Regions from separate parts of the Kitasatospora misakiensis genome, predicted to be linked through region 1. Evidence: riboswitches for the same ligand, from Rfam matches in the RefSeq annotation. Region 1 holds a riboswitch; each other region holds the start of a gene.
What was found. A riboswitch is a leader RNA that binds a small molecule or an ion and turns the genes downstream of it on or off. The one in region 1 is predicted to bind cobalamin.
Positions count from the first base shown of each region.

Region 1 (3,850 bases):
CCGGGAAGACCACCGTCGCCCGCCACTGGGCCGAGCGGCGGCCCACCCCGACCGCGCACATCAGCCTCGACGACGTCCGCGAGTGGGTGCAGTCCGGCTTCGCCAACCCGCAGTCCGGCTGGAACAACGCCTCCGAGGCGCAGTACCGGCTGGCCCGGCGGACCTGCGGGTTCGCCTGCCGCAACTACCTCGCCAACGGCATCTCCTGCATCATCGACGACGCCGTCTTCCCCGACCGCCCGGCGATCGGCCTCGGCGGCTGGAAGCGCCACATCGGGCCCGGCATGATCCCGGTGGTGCTGCTGCCCAGCCTGGACTCGGTGCTCGGCCGCAACGCCCGGCGCAGCGGCAACCGCCGGCTCGGCGACGAGGAGGTGGCCCGGATCCACGGCCGGATGGCCGGCTGGTACAACTCCGGGCTGCCGATCATCGACAACTCCCACCTCGACGTGGCCGCCACCGCCGCCGAGCTGGACCGGGTGATCCTGGCCCGGCTGATGGGCATCCCGGTCCGCTGAGCGGCTCCGGTTTGGCCTCGGCACCGGGCCGGGTCTGTCAGTGCCGACTGCGATGATGGACGCGTCCTGAACGAACCACCGGGGGGAGCCGCGCCCGTGCCGGAAGGCCACATCATCCACCGCCTCGCCGCCGAGAACCACCGCGCCTTCGGCGGCCGGTCGGTCCGCGCCAGCAGCCCGCAGGGGCGGTTCGCGGACGGCGCCAAGCTGATCGACGGGCGGGAGCTGGTGGCGGCGGAGGCCACCGGCAAGCACCTGTTCCTCGGCTTCGGCGAGGACGCCTGGGTGCACGTCCACCTCGGGCTGTACGGCGGCTTCACCTTCGCCGAGCTCGGCGGCGGCCCGGTGCCCGAGCCGGTCGGCCTGGTCCGGCTGCGGCTGGAGAACGACGAGCACGTCGCCGATCTGCGCGGCCCCAACACCTGTGCGCTGATCACCGGCGCCGAGAAGGCCGCGGTGGCCGCCCGGCTGGGGCCGGACCCGCTGCGCGCCGACGCCGACCCGGACGCCGCCTGGCGGCGGATCACCGGCAGCCGGACGACGATCGCCGCCCTGCTGATGGACCAGAAGGTGCTGGCCGGGGTCGGGAACGTCTACCGCGCCGAGGTGCTGTTCCGGCACGGCATCGATCCGCACCGGGCCGGGCGTGAGCTGCGCCGGGCCGAGTGGGACGCGATCTGGGCCGACCTGGTCGCGCTGATGCGCGAGGGCGTCGGCGCGGGCCGGATCGACACCGTACGCCCCGAGCACACCCCCGAGGCGATGGGCCGCCCGCCGCGCGTCGACGACCACGGCGGCGAGGTGTACGTCTACCGGCGGGCCGGGCTGTCGTGCCTGGTCTGCGGCACCGAGGTCAGGACCGAGGAGCACGCCTCCCGCAACCTGTTCTGGTGCCCGTCCTGCCAGCCGGCCGGTGCCCGGGGCTGACGCCGGTCCGGCCCCGCGGCCCCGCGGCGTCCGGCGGGTCAGCCGGCCGCCGCGGCGTGCTCCGGGTGCCCCGGGCGCCCGGCGTGCTCCGGGTGGTCGGTGTGCGCGGCGTGGCCGTCCGGCTCGGCGTGGTCGCTGTGCTCGTTGTGGTCGCTGTGCTCGGTGACGGCGGATTCGACGGCGCACTCGTCGAGGAGGGGGCGCAGAGCCGCGTCCACAAGCCGGTAGCGCACCACACGTCCTTCCTTCTCCCCCGTCACCACACCGGCCGTCCGGAGCAGCCGCAGGGCCTGTGAGACGGCGGGGTCGCGCATGCCGGTGGCGACCGCGAGGTCGGTGACGGCGAGCGGTCCGGTGCGGTGCAGGGCGAGCAGCAGCGCGAGCCGTCCGGGGTCGGCGAGCAGCGAGAAGCGGTCGGCCCAGGACCGGATGTGCGCGCTGTCGCCGATCGCGGCGATGGCTTCGCAGACCCGGTGGCCGTCGATGGTGCGGTGGCCCGCGCGGTCGGCCGGTACGAGATGCATACGGCCCATTCTCGCAGGCCGGGAGGTGTGATCCTGGACACCTGCGCAGGTGCGCAGCCTTGCAAGGGTCGTCCGCCGCGCCCTACGGTGTTCCCCGCCGTGGTGCTCGGGAAGACCGGTGAAGGATCCTCAGGGATCCCAGTCCGGAGCGGCCCTCGCCACTGTGATCGGGGGACAGTTGTCCGTACCCATATCGCCACTGGGCGCCTAGCGCACCTGGGAAGGCGGGTCCGGGAGCCCCGTCAGCCAGGAGACCGGCCACGGCATCTCACGAAGTCTTTCCACGAGGTGCTGGAGCGTGATCCCAGGATGACCCTGCCCGAAACCGTCGCCGCCCCGGCGGCGCCCACCCCCCTGCCCACCTTCCGCTGGCGGCGCGAGGACACCGTCCGAACCGCCGGCCTGATGGGCGTGATCCTCGCCATGCACGTGGTGGCGTTCGGCACGCTGATCTTCCTGGTCGCCCCCGAGAAGTACGAGGTCGGTACCCAGGTCTTCGGGGTGGGCCTCGGCATCACCGCGTACACCCTCGGCATGCGGCACGCCTTCGACGCCGACCACATCGCGGTGATCGACAACACCACCCGCAAACTGATGGCGGACGGCAAGCGCCCGGTCTCGGTGGGCTTCTGGTTCGCCCTCGGGCACTCCTCGATGGTGGTGCTGATGGCCGCCCTGGTGGCGGGCGGCGCACAGCTGGCCAACACCCTGATGGACGACGAGTCCGCCACCCACCAGTGGCTGGGCGTGGTCGGCACCTCGGCCTCCGGGGCCTTCCTCTACCTGATCGGCGCCCTCAACCTGATCGCGCTCTTCGGCATCCTCAAGGTGTTCCGTTCGATGCGGGCCGGCCACTTCGACGAGGCCGAGCTGGAGGAGCACCTCAACTCCCGCGGCCTGCTGGCCCGGCTCCTGAACCGGGTGACCCGCTCGATCACCCGCCCCGGGCAGATGTTCCCGGTCGGCATGGTGCTGGGCCTGGGCTTCGACACGGCGACCGAGGTCACCCTGATGGTGATGGCCGGCTCCGGCGCGGCCGCCGGCCTGCCCTGGTACGCGATCATCTGCCTGCCGCTGCTCTTCGCGGCCGGCATGAGCCTGTTCGACACCCTGGACGGCACCTTCATGAACTTCGCCTACCAGTGGGCCTTCTCCAACCCGGTCCGCAAGGTGTACTACAACCTCACCATCACCGGGCTGTCCATCGCGGTGGCCTTCATCATCGGCACCATCGAGCTGGTCAGCGTCCTGCACGAGAAGCTCGACCTCACCGACCCGGTGTCCGGCTGGATCGCGGACATCTCCCTCGACAACGTCGGCTACGCGATCGTCGGCCTCTTCGTCGTCGTCTGGGCCGCCGCCATCGCCTACTGGCGCCTGGCAGGCGTCGAGAAGAAGTGGGCCGCCCCCGCCTCCGCACCGGCCGCTACCCCGGCCCCCGCCGGCGGCGCCGAGTAGCCCCACCCGGCTCACAGGCGGGCCCGTACGGGTACTCGGTCGGTCCGAGTTCCCGTACGGGCCCGGTGGCTTCAGCCGCCCGCGAACTCGCGGAGCTTCGCGCGGGTCTCCGCGTCGGTTGAGGTGATCACGGTGCCGATCATCCCGCGGGTCAGCAGCACCTTGTAGGTGTTCCGGATCAGCCGGTCGACCTCGGCGTCGGGGGTGGACCGGGTGAACACCGGGTCCTTGGACGCCGTCCGGTCGGTCACCCAGCCGTCCTGCCGCCACACGAGGTCCGGGCCGAGGATCACCCCGCTCCAGTCGTACTCGAAGCCCTGGGCCGTGTACACGCAGCCGACCTGCCCGAAGCCGCCCGGGTCGGTGGCCCAGAGCGCGGACGGCGGGGCTCCGTCCACCGCCGAGTCGCCGTGGACGTTCCAC
Region 1 is NZ_JBHSOF010000008.1:107,222-111,071, reverse strand. Features, by position in the region: partial or broken gene ACFP3U_RS09405 (AAA family ATPase) at 1-518, shown strand, start outside; gene ACFP3U_RS09400 (Fpg/Nei family DNA glycosylase) at 615-1,445, shown strand; partial or broken gene ACFP3U_RS09395 (ArsR/SmtB family transcription factor) at 1,631-1,969, opposite strand; cobalamin riboswitch at 2,053-2,246, shown strand; gene nicT (Nickel transporter NicT) at 2,279-3,427, shown strand; gene ACFP3U_RS09385 (DNA/RNA helicase domain-containing protein) at 3,499-3,850, opposite strand, start outside.

Region 2 (3,850 bases), on a different contig from region 1:
GCTGAACACCGCCCGCGGCGGGATCGTCGACGAGTCGGCCCTGGCGGACGCCCTGCGCGACCCGACCCACCCCCTCGCGGCGGCGGCCGTCGACACCTTCGCGCACGAGCACGCCGCGTTCGACTCACCGCTGTTCGGACTCCCCAACGCCCTGCTGACCCCGCACGTGGCCGGGATGACCCGCAGCGCGATGGCCGAGGCGGCCGTCCGCTGCGCCGACCACATCGCGGCGCTCCTGAGCGGGCGCCCGGACGGTGTGCCGGTGGCCACCGCCTGACCTGCGCTGATGGCCGGTCAGGCGGTGGCCCGCGCTTGGGGACCGCGTCAGGCCGTGCCGGGGGTCAGGGGGGCGGTGATGCCCGGTTGGGTGCCGGCGCCGAAGGACCAGCCCTCGACGTCGCCCGGGGCCGGGTCGTAGGAGCCCGCGCCGAGGTTGCTGTAGGACCACGGACCGCCGTGCGCGGCGTGCCAGTACGACCAGTAGGCGGTGCCGGTCGGGTTGGTGCAGCTCGCCGGCAGGGCGTTGATCTTGCAGACGAAGCCCGGGAAGCGCGGATGGAAGGCGTACGGGAAGCCGGCGCCGGTGAGGGCGGCGAGGCCGCTGGCCGGGTCGCCCGGGGCGCAGCCGGTCTGGATGCCGCCCCCGAGGGCGGTGAAGTCGACGACGACGGTGACTCCGGAGGTCCCGGTGCAGGCGGCGGCCCGGGCGGGCGGGGCGGTGGCGGTGGAGACGCCGAGCAGGCCGGCGGTGAGCGCCGCGGCGGCGGCGAGGGCGCCGAGCGTGCGGCGGGTGGTGCGGGCAGGTCGGGCGGGTCGGGCGGTGGTGGTCATGGGTGTGCTCCTCGGGTGCGGCGCGCGGGGGCGGGCAGTCACGGGCGGGCGCCCTGGGCGCTGAGGCCGGCCAGCCCCTGGCCGGAGAGGCCGAGGACGGCCTGGGCGGTGGCCCGGGCGGCGTTGGCGGGGTTGAAGCCGCTCGCGTCGTAGGCGACGGCGCCGCGCACGGCGGGGTCGGCCGCGCAGCCCTGCTGCAACTTCACCAGGCTGCCCCAGCCCTTGAGCCCAGCGGCGAACCGTCCGCCGGTGAGCAGCGTCGAGGCGGCCAGGCCGGTGCTGTTGGCGTTGGAGGCGGTGGCACCGGCCGCCGCGAAGCCGCCGTCGGCGTTCTGGTGGGCCGTCAGCCAGTCCAGGCCCGCCTTGGCCTTGGCCGCCCGGCCGGTCGCGGCGAGGGCCTGGGCGGCGAGCGCGGTGGCGTCGGTGTCGGCGGCACAGGCGGGCTGCCCGAAGGCGATCGGGAAGCCGCCGTCGGCGCACTGGGCGGCGGCCAGGAAGTCGGCGGCCGCGGCCGGGGCGCCGCCGGGCGTGCGCTGGAGGGCGAGCAGGGCGAGCGACTGGCCGAAGGCGTTGCTGTAGTCGCCCCATTGCGAACGGTCGGAGAAGCGACCGGTCGGCGTCAGCAGCGAGCGCAGCCGGGCGGGCAGGTCGACGCCGCCGAAGGCCGCCGGGTCGCCGCCGCGCACCTCGGCGGCGAGCAGGAGCTTGGCGGTGGCGCCCGCGTAGGCCTCGGTGGTGCCGTCGCCGAGGTAGCCGCTCAGGATGTCGGGCCGGGCGAGCCAGGCGGTGGCGCGGGCGGCGGCCTGGTCGGCGCTGCGGGCGGCGGCGAAGGCCAGGACGGCGTCGACGGTGAGGCCCTGGTCGGGGTAGGCGGTGCCGTCGAAGACCGACTCGAAGTGGTCGCCGTCGACGAGTTGGCGGGCCAGCCACCCGGCCGCGGCGGCGTCCGGGCGGTGGGTGGCGGAGGCGGTGTCGCCGGAGGCCGGGGCCGCCGGGGCGGCGGTGGCGGCCGGGAGAGCCGTGGTCAGCGCGAGCGCGGCTATCGCGAGCGGGCCGAGCGAGCGGCGGAACACATTCCGGGTCTTGGTCTCGGTCTGGGGCACGGTCATGGGCACGGGAGGCCTTTCCGGGCCTGGGCGCACGGGTGCCGCCGGCCGCCGCCCGGGGTGTCCGCCGGCCGGCTCCTGGGGCCCCTGGCCGCAGACCACGACGGGAGGAGGGGGGCACACACCTCCGCCGACGGGTACTCGGGCTCGCCGCCGACTGCCGTCGGCGGCCTACCGTTGCGGGTCAGCGCCGGAATTCGACCGGACTTCCCCCGACGGCGGAGTCAGAACATGACGGCTCATGATGTCGGCTCTGCTGACAAACTGACAAGAGGTCAGGGCCGGTCCAGCCCCGGTGGATCGAACCGCCCCCCGCACGACATGGGCCCGCCCGGCCGTCGCGGGTGCGGCGGCCGGGCGGGCGATCGACCGGGGGCGGACGGGGTCCGGGCGCCGGGGTCAGGCGCCCTGGTAAGGACCCCGGGGCAGCCGCCGTCCGGTCAGCAGGTGCCGGCCGCGCGCTCGCGCACGACCAGATCGGTGCGGCCCGCCGTGGCGTCCAGCCAGACCACCCGGGTGCCCCGGTCGGCCGCCGGGCCGTACTGGCCGCCGCGGTTGCAGGAGAGCCGCTCGGGGGTGCCGCCGGTGAGCGGCAGCTGCCAGAGCTTCGGCAGGTCGGCGTTCTTCGTGCCCTTGGTCGCACGGTGGCCGTAGTCGCCGAAGGTGACCGCGCGGTCGGAGGCGGTGAGGCTGCGGATCCGGTGCGGTGCGCCGCTGCCGCCGGGGAGGAGGTCGGTCACGCCGGAACCGTCCAGGGCGCCGGAGCGGATCGCGCTGCCCTTCGTGCTGTCGGCGGGCGACTCCACCCAGAGCAGTCGGTCGCCGGCGAGGCGGGTGCTGCCGACCTCGGTCCCGGGGGCGTTCGCGTCGTCCACCACGTACTGGGCGACGACCTTGCCGGCGGCGATCGAGTAGACGGTCGGCGCGCTCACCGTCCGCTCACCCGCCTCCCAGCTCTCCGTCCAGGCGAGCAGGCCGTCCTTGAGCGAGAGGTCGGAGGCGCGGTGGCCGTCCGGCAGCGGGATCCCCACCGCCGGGGCGCCGTCGCGGGAGAGCATCGGCCCGGCCTTCCCGGTGGCGGGGTCGTTCCCCACGAAGGCCACGTCGCCGCCGGCGACCCGGACGCCGCTCAGGAACGCGTTCACCGCGCGGTGGACGCTGCGCACCGGTCCGCCGTCGAGCGGCCGGGCCAGCACCTCCGTGCCCCAGGTGCCGTCGGCGCCGGGGCCCATGGCCACCCACGCGGCGGACGTGCCGTCGGTGGCGGGCCAGCCGTGCGAGCGGCCGTCCTCGGGGCTGAGCCGGACGGGCTCGGCGGAGCCGCCGACGGCTCCCGCGAACACGGCCATGCTGCCCTTGGCGCCCTTGCCCGCGGTGGCCGCCACCCAGCGGCCGGCGGCGACGTCCGGCGCGATGCTCTCGCTGGAGAGCTCGCGCAGCAGCGGGCGGCTGTCCACGCCGATCCGCCGCTGCCAGCCGTCCTTGATCCCGTGCGCGTCGAACGCCCCGGCGACGGTGCGGAGTTGGGCACGGTCGAGGCCGAGCGCGCGACCGGCGGCGAGCACCGCGTTGCGGGCGTCGACGAAGTCGTCCAGCGGGGTGAGGTACTCGGCGAGCGCGCGGTAGACCAGGCGGTCGGCGAGGAGCGGGTCGAGGGTGCGCCGGATGTCCCACAACGCCCCCGAGACGATGGTGGAGTTGAGGTGCGCGCCGCCGCTGTCGACGCCGGACGGCACCCCGATGTAGTCGGCGACGGTGGTGCGGCGGTCGTCCATCCGCCGGTCGGCGCAGGCTTCGGGGGTGCCGGTGCGGCAGAGGCCCTCGCCGAGCAGCGCGGCCTTCGGGTCGGTCATCGGGATGCCCCGGCTGGTCACCTCGATCGCGTTGCCGAAGTAGTCCGCGACGGCCTCGTC
Region 2 is NZ_JBHSOF010000068.1:2,296-6,145, forward strand. Features, by position in the region: gene ACFP3U_RS33055 (NAD(P)-dependent oxidoreductase) at 1-277, shown strand, start outside; gene ACFP3U_RS33060 (flagellar hook-length control protein FliK) at 325-831, opposite strand; gene ACFP3U_RS33065 (prenyltransferase/squalene oxidase repeat-containing protein) at 870-1,940, opposite strand; cobalamin riboswitch at 2,053-2,172, opposite strand; gene ACFP3U_RS33070 (M4 family metallopeptidase) at 2,378-3,850, opposite strand, start outside.
Region 2: it holds a riboswitch for cobalamin, as region 1 does, so the genes downstream of both, ACFP3U_RS33065 (prenyltransferase/squalene oxidase repeat-containing protein) here and nicT (Nickel transporter NicT) in region 1, are expected to answer to the same signal.

Region 3 (3,850 bases), on a different contig from region 1:
AGCCGCTCGGCGGCCCCGAACGGCGCCACCGGATCGTCGGGGCCGTGCAGCACCAGGGTGGGCACGCGCAGGTCGGCGCCCTCGGCGAGGCGCGCGAAGTCGGCCAGATCCACGCCGGTGCGGCCCTGGGCGGCCAGCGCGCCGAGTTCGGCGGCCGCGCCCCGGAAGCCGGCCCGGGCGGCGCCCCGGCGGGCGGTGGCCGGCCAGTCCAGGACCGGGGAGTCCAGGACCAGGCTGCTGATCGAGGGGGCGTAGTCGGACCGGGCGGCGGCCTGCAGGGCCATCGTGGCGCCCAGCGACCAGCCGTAGAGGATCACCCGGCCCGCGCCGCTGTCCAGGGCCAGCCGGATCGCCGCCTCGACGTCCCGCCACTCCGTCTCGCCGAAGTGGCCGAGGCCGTCCGGGGAGGCCGGCGCGCCCGCGTCGCCCCGGTAGCTGACGGCCAGCGCGGGCAGGCCGAGCCGCCGCAGGACGGGGAGGACCGGCAGGGTCTGGGAGCGGTCGGCGTCCGGGCCGTGCACCAGGATCACCCAGGTGCCGCGCTTGCCGTCGAGCCACCAGGCGGGCAGCGCGCCCAGCTCGCCCTCGACGGCGGTCTCGCCGAAGGTCAGGCCGAGCGCCGCGGCCGGGTCGCCGAGGTAGACCCGCGGGGTGAAGCGGACCTCGGTGCCGGGGGCGAGGGTGCCGCGGTCGGCGCGGACCAGACGGCGGGTCACCCCCTGCTCGTCGCGGTGCAGCACCTCCTCGACGACGGCGTGCCCGTCCTGGCCCCACTCCACGGCCCAGCGGCCGGGGCGCTCGCTCAGCGGGCTCCGGGTGAAGGTGATCCGGCCCGCGCCCAGGCTCTGAACGACCACCGGGCCGGTCCGCTCCCGGACGCCCGCGGCCGGGCGGACCATCCGCTCCGAGGCCCGGCGGCCGATCACCAGGACGGCCGCCCCGGTGCCGACGGCGGCGGCCGCCACGGTGGCCGCGATTCCCCAACGCATACTCGCTCCCCGCTGATCGGTGTCTGGACCCACTCCACAGCCCAGTCCACTCGGCGGGGCGGGGCGGGGCCAGCAGGACACGGCCGTACGGGTTGTCACGCTAGGAAGGTCACACCGGGAATGTCACCACCGCGGGCCCGCCCCGGCCGGAAGACGCCGGAACGGCCGGATCGGACCGGGCGGGATCGGACCGCAGGACGGCGGCGAGGTCCGCCCGGTCCACCCGCACGATCCGGCCGATCGCGTCGGCCCGCGCCTGTCGGCGGGCGCGGAGGCAGCGACGGGAAACGGCGGGCGCCGGGCGGGGTCCGCCGTGTGACCAACCCCTCCGCGACCTCGGTTGACTCCCGGATCGGGCCCGTGATGGGATCCTTCAGCCATTACGGAGGCATGCAGAGGAAGCCGGTGCGAGTCCGGCGCGGTCCCGCCACTGTCACCGGGGAGCACGACCGGAACCAGCCGCAGCGAGCCGTCAGAAGCCGCCGGAGGGCCCGGGAGCGCGTCCGACCCGGAAGCCAGGAGACTCTCGCCCCCGGTACGTCGATCCAGGGCGCGGACCCTGAGTGAGGACACGCACGCGATGCAGGCTGCCCCGCCGGGCCCGAACCCACCCTCGACGACGCCGCGCAGCGTGCCGTGCGCCCGCTGACCCGGGCCGCCGCGTTCGGCGCGGGCGCCGTCGCCGGATACCTGGCCGACGCCCGGTTCGGCGATCCGCGCCGCGGCCACCCGGTGGCCGGCTTCGGCACCGCGGCCGGCCGGCTGGAGCAGCGGCTCTGGCGCGACCACCGCGCCGCCGGCGCCGTCTTCACCGCCCTCTGCGTGGGCACCGTCGCGGCCGGCGCGCTGGCCGCGGACCGGCTGCTGGCCCGCCGTCCGCTCGGCCGGGCCGCGCTGGCCGCCGCCGCGACCTGGACGGTGCTCGGCGGCGCCTCGCTGACCCGGGAGGCCCGCACCGTCGGCCGTTCGCTGACGGCCGGTGACCTGACGGCGGCCCGGGAGCGGCTGCCGCACCTGTGCGGACGCGACCCGAGCGGGCTGGACGAGCGGCAGATCGCCCGCGCGGTCGTCGAGTCGGTGGCCGAGAACACCGCCGACGCCGTGGTCAACGCCCTGGTCTGGGGCGGGCTGGCCGGCACCCCCGGGCTGCTGGCGTTCCGCGCGGTGAACACCCTGGACGCGATGGTCGGCCACCGCTCGCCGCGCTACGCCCGGTTCGGCTGGGCCTCGGCGCGGCTGGACGACGTGGCGGGCTGGCCGGGCGCCCGGCTGACCGCGCTGCTGACGGTGGCCGCCGCCCCCGAACCGCGCACCGCCTGGCGGGTCTGGCGGCGGGACGGCTCCGCGCACCCCAGCCCGAACGCCGGCCAGGCCGAGTCGGCGTTCGCCGGCGCGGTGGGCGTCCGCCTCGGCGGGACCCTCCGGTACGGCGAGCGCACCGAGCACCGGCCGGTGCTGGGCGAGGGGCTGCGGCCGGTCGGGGTGGACGACATCGAGCGGGCGTGCGTGCTCTCCCGGCGGGTGAGCGCGCTGGCCCTGGGTACGACGGTCGCCGGGCACCTGCTGCTCCAGGCCGCACTGGGCAGATCGGGCAGGCTGGGCAGGTCGGGCGGTCCGGGCAGTCCGGGCGGTCCGGGCAGTCCGGCCCGGAAGGCAGCGAGCGGGAGAAGGGGCGGGGCATGAGCAAGGCACTGCTGGTCGCCGGGACGACCTCGGACGCCGGCAAGAGCGTGGTCACCGCGGGCATCTGCCGCTGGCTGGCCCGGCAGGGCGTCGCGGTCGCGCCGTTCAAGGCGCAGAACATGTCGCTGAACTCCTTCGTCACCGCGGACGGCGCCGAGATCGGCCGCGCCCAGGCGATGCAGGCGCAGGCCGCCCGGGTCGAGCCGGAGGCGGCGATGAACCCGGTGCTGCTCAAGCCCGGCGGGGACGGCCGCAGCCAGGTGGTGCTGCTGGGCCGCCCGGTCGCCGAGGTCGGCGCGCTGGACTACCGCGAGCGCAAGCCGGTGCTGCTGGAGCGCGCCCTGGAGTGCCTGGCGGACCTGCGCCGCCGCTTCGACGTGGTGGTCTGCGAGGGCGCGGGCTCGCCCACCGAGATCAACCTGCGCGACCGGGACATCGCCAACATGGGCCTGGCCACCGCCGCCGGGCTGCCGGTCGTCGTGGTCGGGGACATCGACCGGGGCGGCGTCTTCGCGGCGATGTACGGGACGCTGGCGCTGCTGTCGGCCGAGGACCAGCGGCACGTGGCCGGCTGGTTCGTCAACAAGTTCCGCGGCGACGCGCGGCTGCTCGCCCCCGGGCTGGAGATGCTGCGCGAGCTGACCGGCCGTCCGGTGCTCGGCACCCTGCCGATGCTGCCGGACCTCTGGCTGGACGCCGAGGACTCGCTGGACCTGTCCACCGTCGTCGACCGGACCGCCGCGCGCGGCCCGCTCGGCGCCGACGTGCTGCGGGTCGCCGTGCTGCGCTTCCCCCGGCTGTCCAACTTCACCGACCTGGACGCGCTCGTCCAGGAGCCCGGTGTGCTGGTCCGCTGGGCGACCCGGCCGGAGGAGCTGGCCGACGCCGACCTCGTCGTCCTGCCCGGCACCCGGGCCACCGTGGCCGATCTCGCCTGGCTGCGCGAGCGCGGCCTGGAGCCGGTGCTGAAGGCGCGGGCGGCGGCCGGGCTGCCGCTGCTCGGCGTCTGCGGCGGCTACCAGATGCTGGCGCGCTCGATCGTCGACGAGGTCGAGTCGAAGGCGGGCGCGGTGGACGGCCTCGGGCTGCTGCCGACGCAGGTGCGGTTCGGCGCGGAGAAGGTGCTCGGCCGCCCCGTCGGCGAGGCCTACGGCCAGCGCGTCGAGGGCTACGAGATC
Region 3 is NZ_JBHSOF010000030.1:77,941-81,790, forward strand. Features, by position in the region: gene ACFP3U_RS22220 (alpha/beta hydrolase family protein) at 1-989, opposite strand, end outside; cobalamin riboswitch at 1,359-1,537, shown strand; gene ACFP3U_RS22225 (cobalamin biosynthesis protein) at 1,626-2,672, shown strand; gene ACFP3U_RS22230 (cobyric acid synthase) at 2,669-3,850, shown strand, end outside.
Region 3: it holds a riboswitch for cobalamin, as region 1 does, so the genes downstream of both, ACFP3U_RS22225 (cobalamin biosynthesis protein) here and nicT (Nickel transporter NicT) in region 1, are expected to answer to the same signal.

Region 4 (3,850 bases), on a different contig from region 1:
CCGCACACCGAACACCAGTACCCCCCGTTGGGAGGCGAAGACCATGGTCCGCCCGTTCCTGCCCGGAGCCGGGCGCCCCCGGCCGCGCGCCTGGTGGTGGATCGCCCCCACCGCCCTCCTGGTGCTCTGCCTGTGCGCCGTGCTGATCCCGCGCGAGAGCGCCCCCTCGACCGCCGCGGTCGCCCCGCCGCCCCCGCCGCCCCTGACCACGGCCGAACCCGGCGAGCTGTGCTCCACCGCACAGAACCGCTACCCCTCGCAGCCGGTGGACTCCGGGCGCTACATCATCAACCCCAACGAGTGGAACGCCACCGGCGGCCTGTGCATCCGCGGCGGCGCCGACAGCGCCTCCTTCGCGGTCACCCGCAGCGCCGTCGCCCGCGGCAACATCGCCGACCCGGTCCGCGGCCCCGGCGCGTACCCGCACATCAGCACCCCGGTCGGCGGCGACGGCGTCAGCCCGCTGCCCATCGCCGTCGACAACCTGCGGTACGCCACCAGCACCTGGCGCACCACCCAGGTCGACGGCGGCGTCTGGAACGCCTCCTACGACCTCTGGTACAGCACCACCCGGGGCAGCTGCTCCTTCACCGAGAGCGCCGAGGTGATGATCTGGCTGCGCGGCAACGGCACCTCGCCGTTCGGCAAGCAGGCCGGGGAACTGCGCAGCGGCGGCCAGGCCTACCGGGTGTACGAGGCGCCGAAGAAGAGCAGCCACACCCTGCTCACCTACGAGGCGGCCTCCGCCACCAACGTCGTCACCGGGCTCGACCTGCGGGCCTTCACCCGCGACGCGGTCCAGCGCGGCTACGTCCCGGCCGGCTCGTTCCTGTGCGCCGTCCAGGCCGGCTTCGAGATCTGGGAGGGCGGCGCGGGCCTCACCACCGACGCGTTCTCCTTCGAGGTCGCCGCGGGCCGCCCCAGCGGCGCGATCACCTCCGCGGTGCCCGGCTACTGCCTGGACAGCCGGGTGGCCGGCGACCCGGCCGCAGTCGGCGCCGCCACCTGCGACGGCTCCCCGGCGCAGACCTGGACGATGGGCGAGGACGGCTCCGTCGGCCAGGGCGGACGCTGTCTGGAGGACCCGGACATCGGCTTCCCGGTGCTGACCGGCTGCACCCGCCGACCCGACCAGCGCTGGCGCGCCACCGACGCGGGGCAGCTGCTCAACGAGGACAGCGGGAAGTGCGTGGAGAACCCGGCGACCGGCCCCACGGGCACCGGTACGGGCTCCCAGGTGCGGATGCGGCTGTGCGCCGCCAAGCCCGCGCAGGAGTGGCACGCACCGGTCTGACGGGCTCCGAAAGCCCCCGCAGCTTATCGCACCCGACCCGCGACACGCAGCCTCGCGACACTACATGTGGGGCTTCGTCGGACGAGCGCCACTAGATGTATGCTCACTCCTGCTGTCGAAGCAGGGGAACCCGGTGCGATTCCGGGACTGCCCCGCAGCGGTGTGCGGCGCCTCCCCCCGGGAGTCCGCGAGTCCGATGACCTGCTGACGGCGTGCCGGCTCCTCCCCGCAGAGGCCATGCGCACCAGCACCACCTTCCGGGCCTCGCGGGCGGGCCGGGGACGACACGCGCGCGACACCCACGGGCCCGCGCGGCGTACTCCCCTGCCCAATCGGCCCGGCCCCCGTTCCACCGCCGATCGCCGCCAGGAGAGAGCGCCTTGACCACCGCTGCCTCAGTCGCCCTGCCCGCCCAGGGTTCCAGCTCCGCCCCCGCCGACCCGACGGTCTCCGACCCCGGCGGCGCGCTCCTGCGCCTTCTCACCGATCGCAGCGCCGACCTCCCCCAGGTGGACCCCGGCCACGTCGCCGCCGCCGCGCTCCGCGGCCGGCACGCCGGCTCGGACTTCGCCGAGCTGCGCGGGCTGGCCGTCGACGCCGCCGCGTCGATGATCGCCGAGGACCCGCAGTACTCGAAGCTCGCGGCCCGGCTGCTCGCGCTGGAGATCGTCGACGAGGCGTCGAGCCAGGGCGCGGTCTCGTTCTCCACCTCGATCGCGGTCGGCCACGCCGAGGGCCTCATCGGCGACACCACCGCCGCCTTCGTCGCCAAGCACACCGCCGCCCTGGACGCGCTGGTCGACGCGAACGGCGACGACCGCTTCGAGTACTTCGGCCTGCGCACCGTCCAGAGCCGCTACCTGCTGCGCCACCCGATCACCCGCAAGGTCGTCGAGACCCCGCAGCACTTCCTGCTCCGCGTCGCCTGTGGCCTGGCGGTCGGCGACACCGAGCAGTCGGTCACCGAGGTCGCCGAGCTGTACCGCCTGATGAGCCGGCTGGAGTACCTGACCTCCTCGCCGACCCTCTTCAACTCCGGTACCCGGCACCCGCAGATGTCCAGCTGCTACCTGCTGGACTCCCCGCTGGACAACCTGGACTCGATCTACTCCCGCTACGCGCAGATCGCCCGGCTGTCCAAGCACGCCGGCGGCATCGGCCTGTCCTACTCCCGGATCCGCTCCCGCGGCTCGCTGATCCGCGGCACCAACGGCAAGTCCAACGGCATCGTGCCGTTCCTGCGCACCCTCGACTCCTCGGTCGCCGCCGTCAACCAGGGCGGCCGGCGCAAGGGCGCGGCCTGCGTCTACCTGGAGACCTGGCACGCGGACATCGAGGAGTTCCTGGAGCTGCGCGACAACACCGGTGAGGAGGCGCGCCGGACGCACAACCTCAACCTGGCGCACTGGATCCCGGACGAGTTCATGCGCCGGGTCAACGCCAACGCGGACTGGTCGCTGTTCTCCCCCGCCGACGTCCCCGAGCTGGTCGACCTCTGGGGCGCCGAGTTCGACGAGGCCTACCTGAAGGCCGAGCTGGCCGGCAAGGCCGTCCGCACCATCCCCGCGCAGACCCTCTACGCCCGGATGATGCGCACCCTCGCGCAGACCGGCAACGGCTGGATGACCTTCAAGGACGCCTCCAACCGCGCCGCCAACCAGACCGCGCTGCCGGGCCGCACGGTGCACAGCTCCAACCTCTGCACCGAGATCCTGGAGGTCACCGACGACTCGGAGACCGCCGTCTGCAACCTCGGCTCGGTCAACCTCGGCGCCCACGTCGCCGCCGGTGCCACCGCCGCCGACCTGCTGAACGCGATGGACTGGGAGCGCCTGGACGCCACCGTCCGCACCGCCGTCACCTTCCTCGACCGCGTGGTGGACATCAACTTCTACCCGACCCCCGAGGCCGGCGCCTCCAACTCCCGCTGGCGCCCCGTCGGCCTCGGCGTGATGGGCCTGCAGGACGTCTTCTTCCAGCTGCGGATCGACTTCGACTCCGCCGAGGCCAAGACCCTCTCCACGCTCATCTCCGAGCGCATCATGCTCACCGCCTACGAGCGCTCCGCCGACCTCGCCGAGCAGCTCGGCCGCCACGAGGCGTACGACGAGACCCGCGCCGCCCGCGGCGAGCTGCACATCGATCATTTCTTGGAAGGCAAGCACGGCCCGACCGCCGCGCCCGAGTGGGCCGACCGCTGGGAGGCGCTGCGCGCCCGCGTCGCCACCACCGGCCTGCGCAACTCGCTGCTGCTCGCGATCGCCCCGACCGCGACCATCGCCTCGATCGCCGGCGTCTACGAGTGCATCGAGCCGCAGGTCTCCAACCTGTTCAAGCGCGAGACCCTCTCCGGCGAGTTCCTCCAGGTCAACCCCTACCTGGTGCGCGAGCTCAAGGAGCTCGGCGTCTGGGACCAGCAGACCCGCGACGCGCTGCGCGACGCCAACGGCTCCGTCCAGGAGCTCGGCTGGCTGCCCGCCGAGGTCCGCTCGCTGTACCGCACCGCCTGGGAGCTGCCGCAGCGCGCGCTGATCGACCTGGCCGCCGCCCGCATGC
Region 4 is NZ_JBHSOF010000004.1:166,124-169,973, reverse strand. Features, by position in the region: gene ACFP3U_RS05820 (GH12 family glycosyl hydrolase domain-containing protein) at 44-1,294, shown strand; cobalamin riboswitch at 1,390-1,517, shown strand; gene ACFP3U_RS05815 (ribonucleoside-diphosphate reductase subunit alpha) at 1,699-3,850, shown strand, end outside.
Region 4: it holds a riboswitch for cobalamin, as region 1 does, so the genes downstream of both, ACFP3U_RS05815 (ribonucleoside-diphosphate reductase subunit alpha) here and nicT (Nickel transporter NicT) in region 1, are expected to answer to the same signal.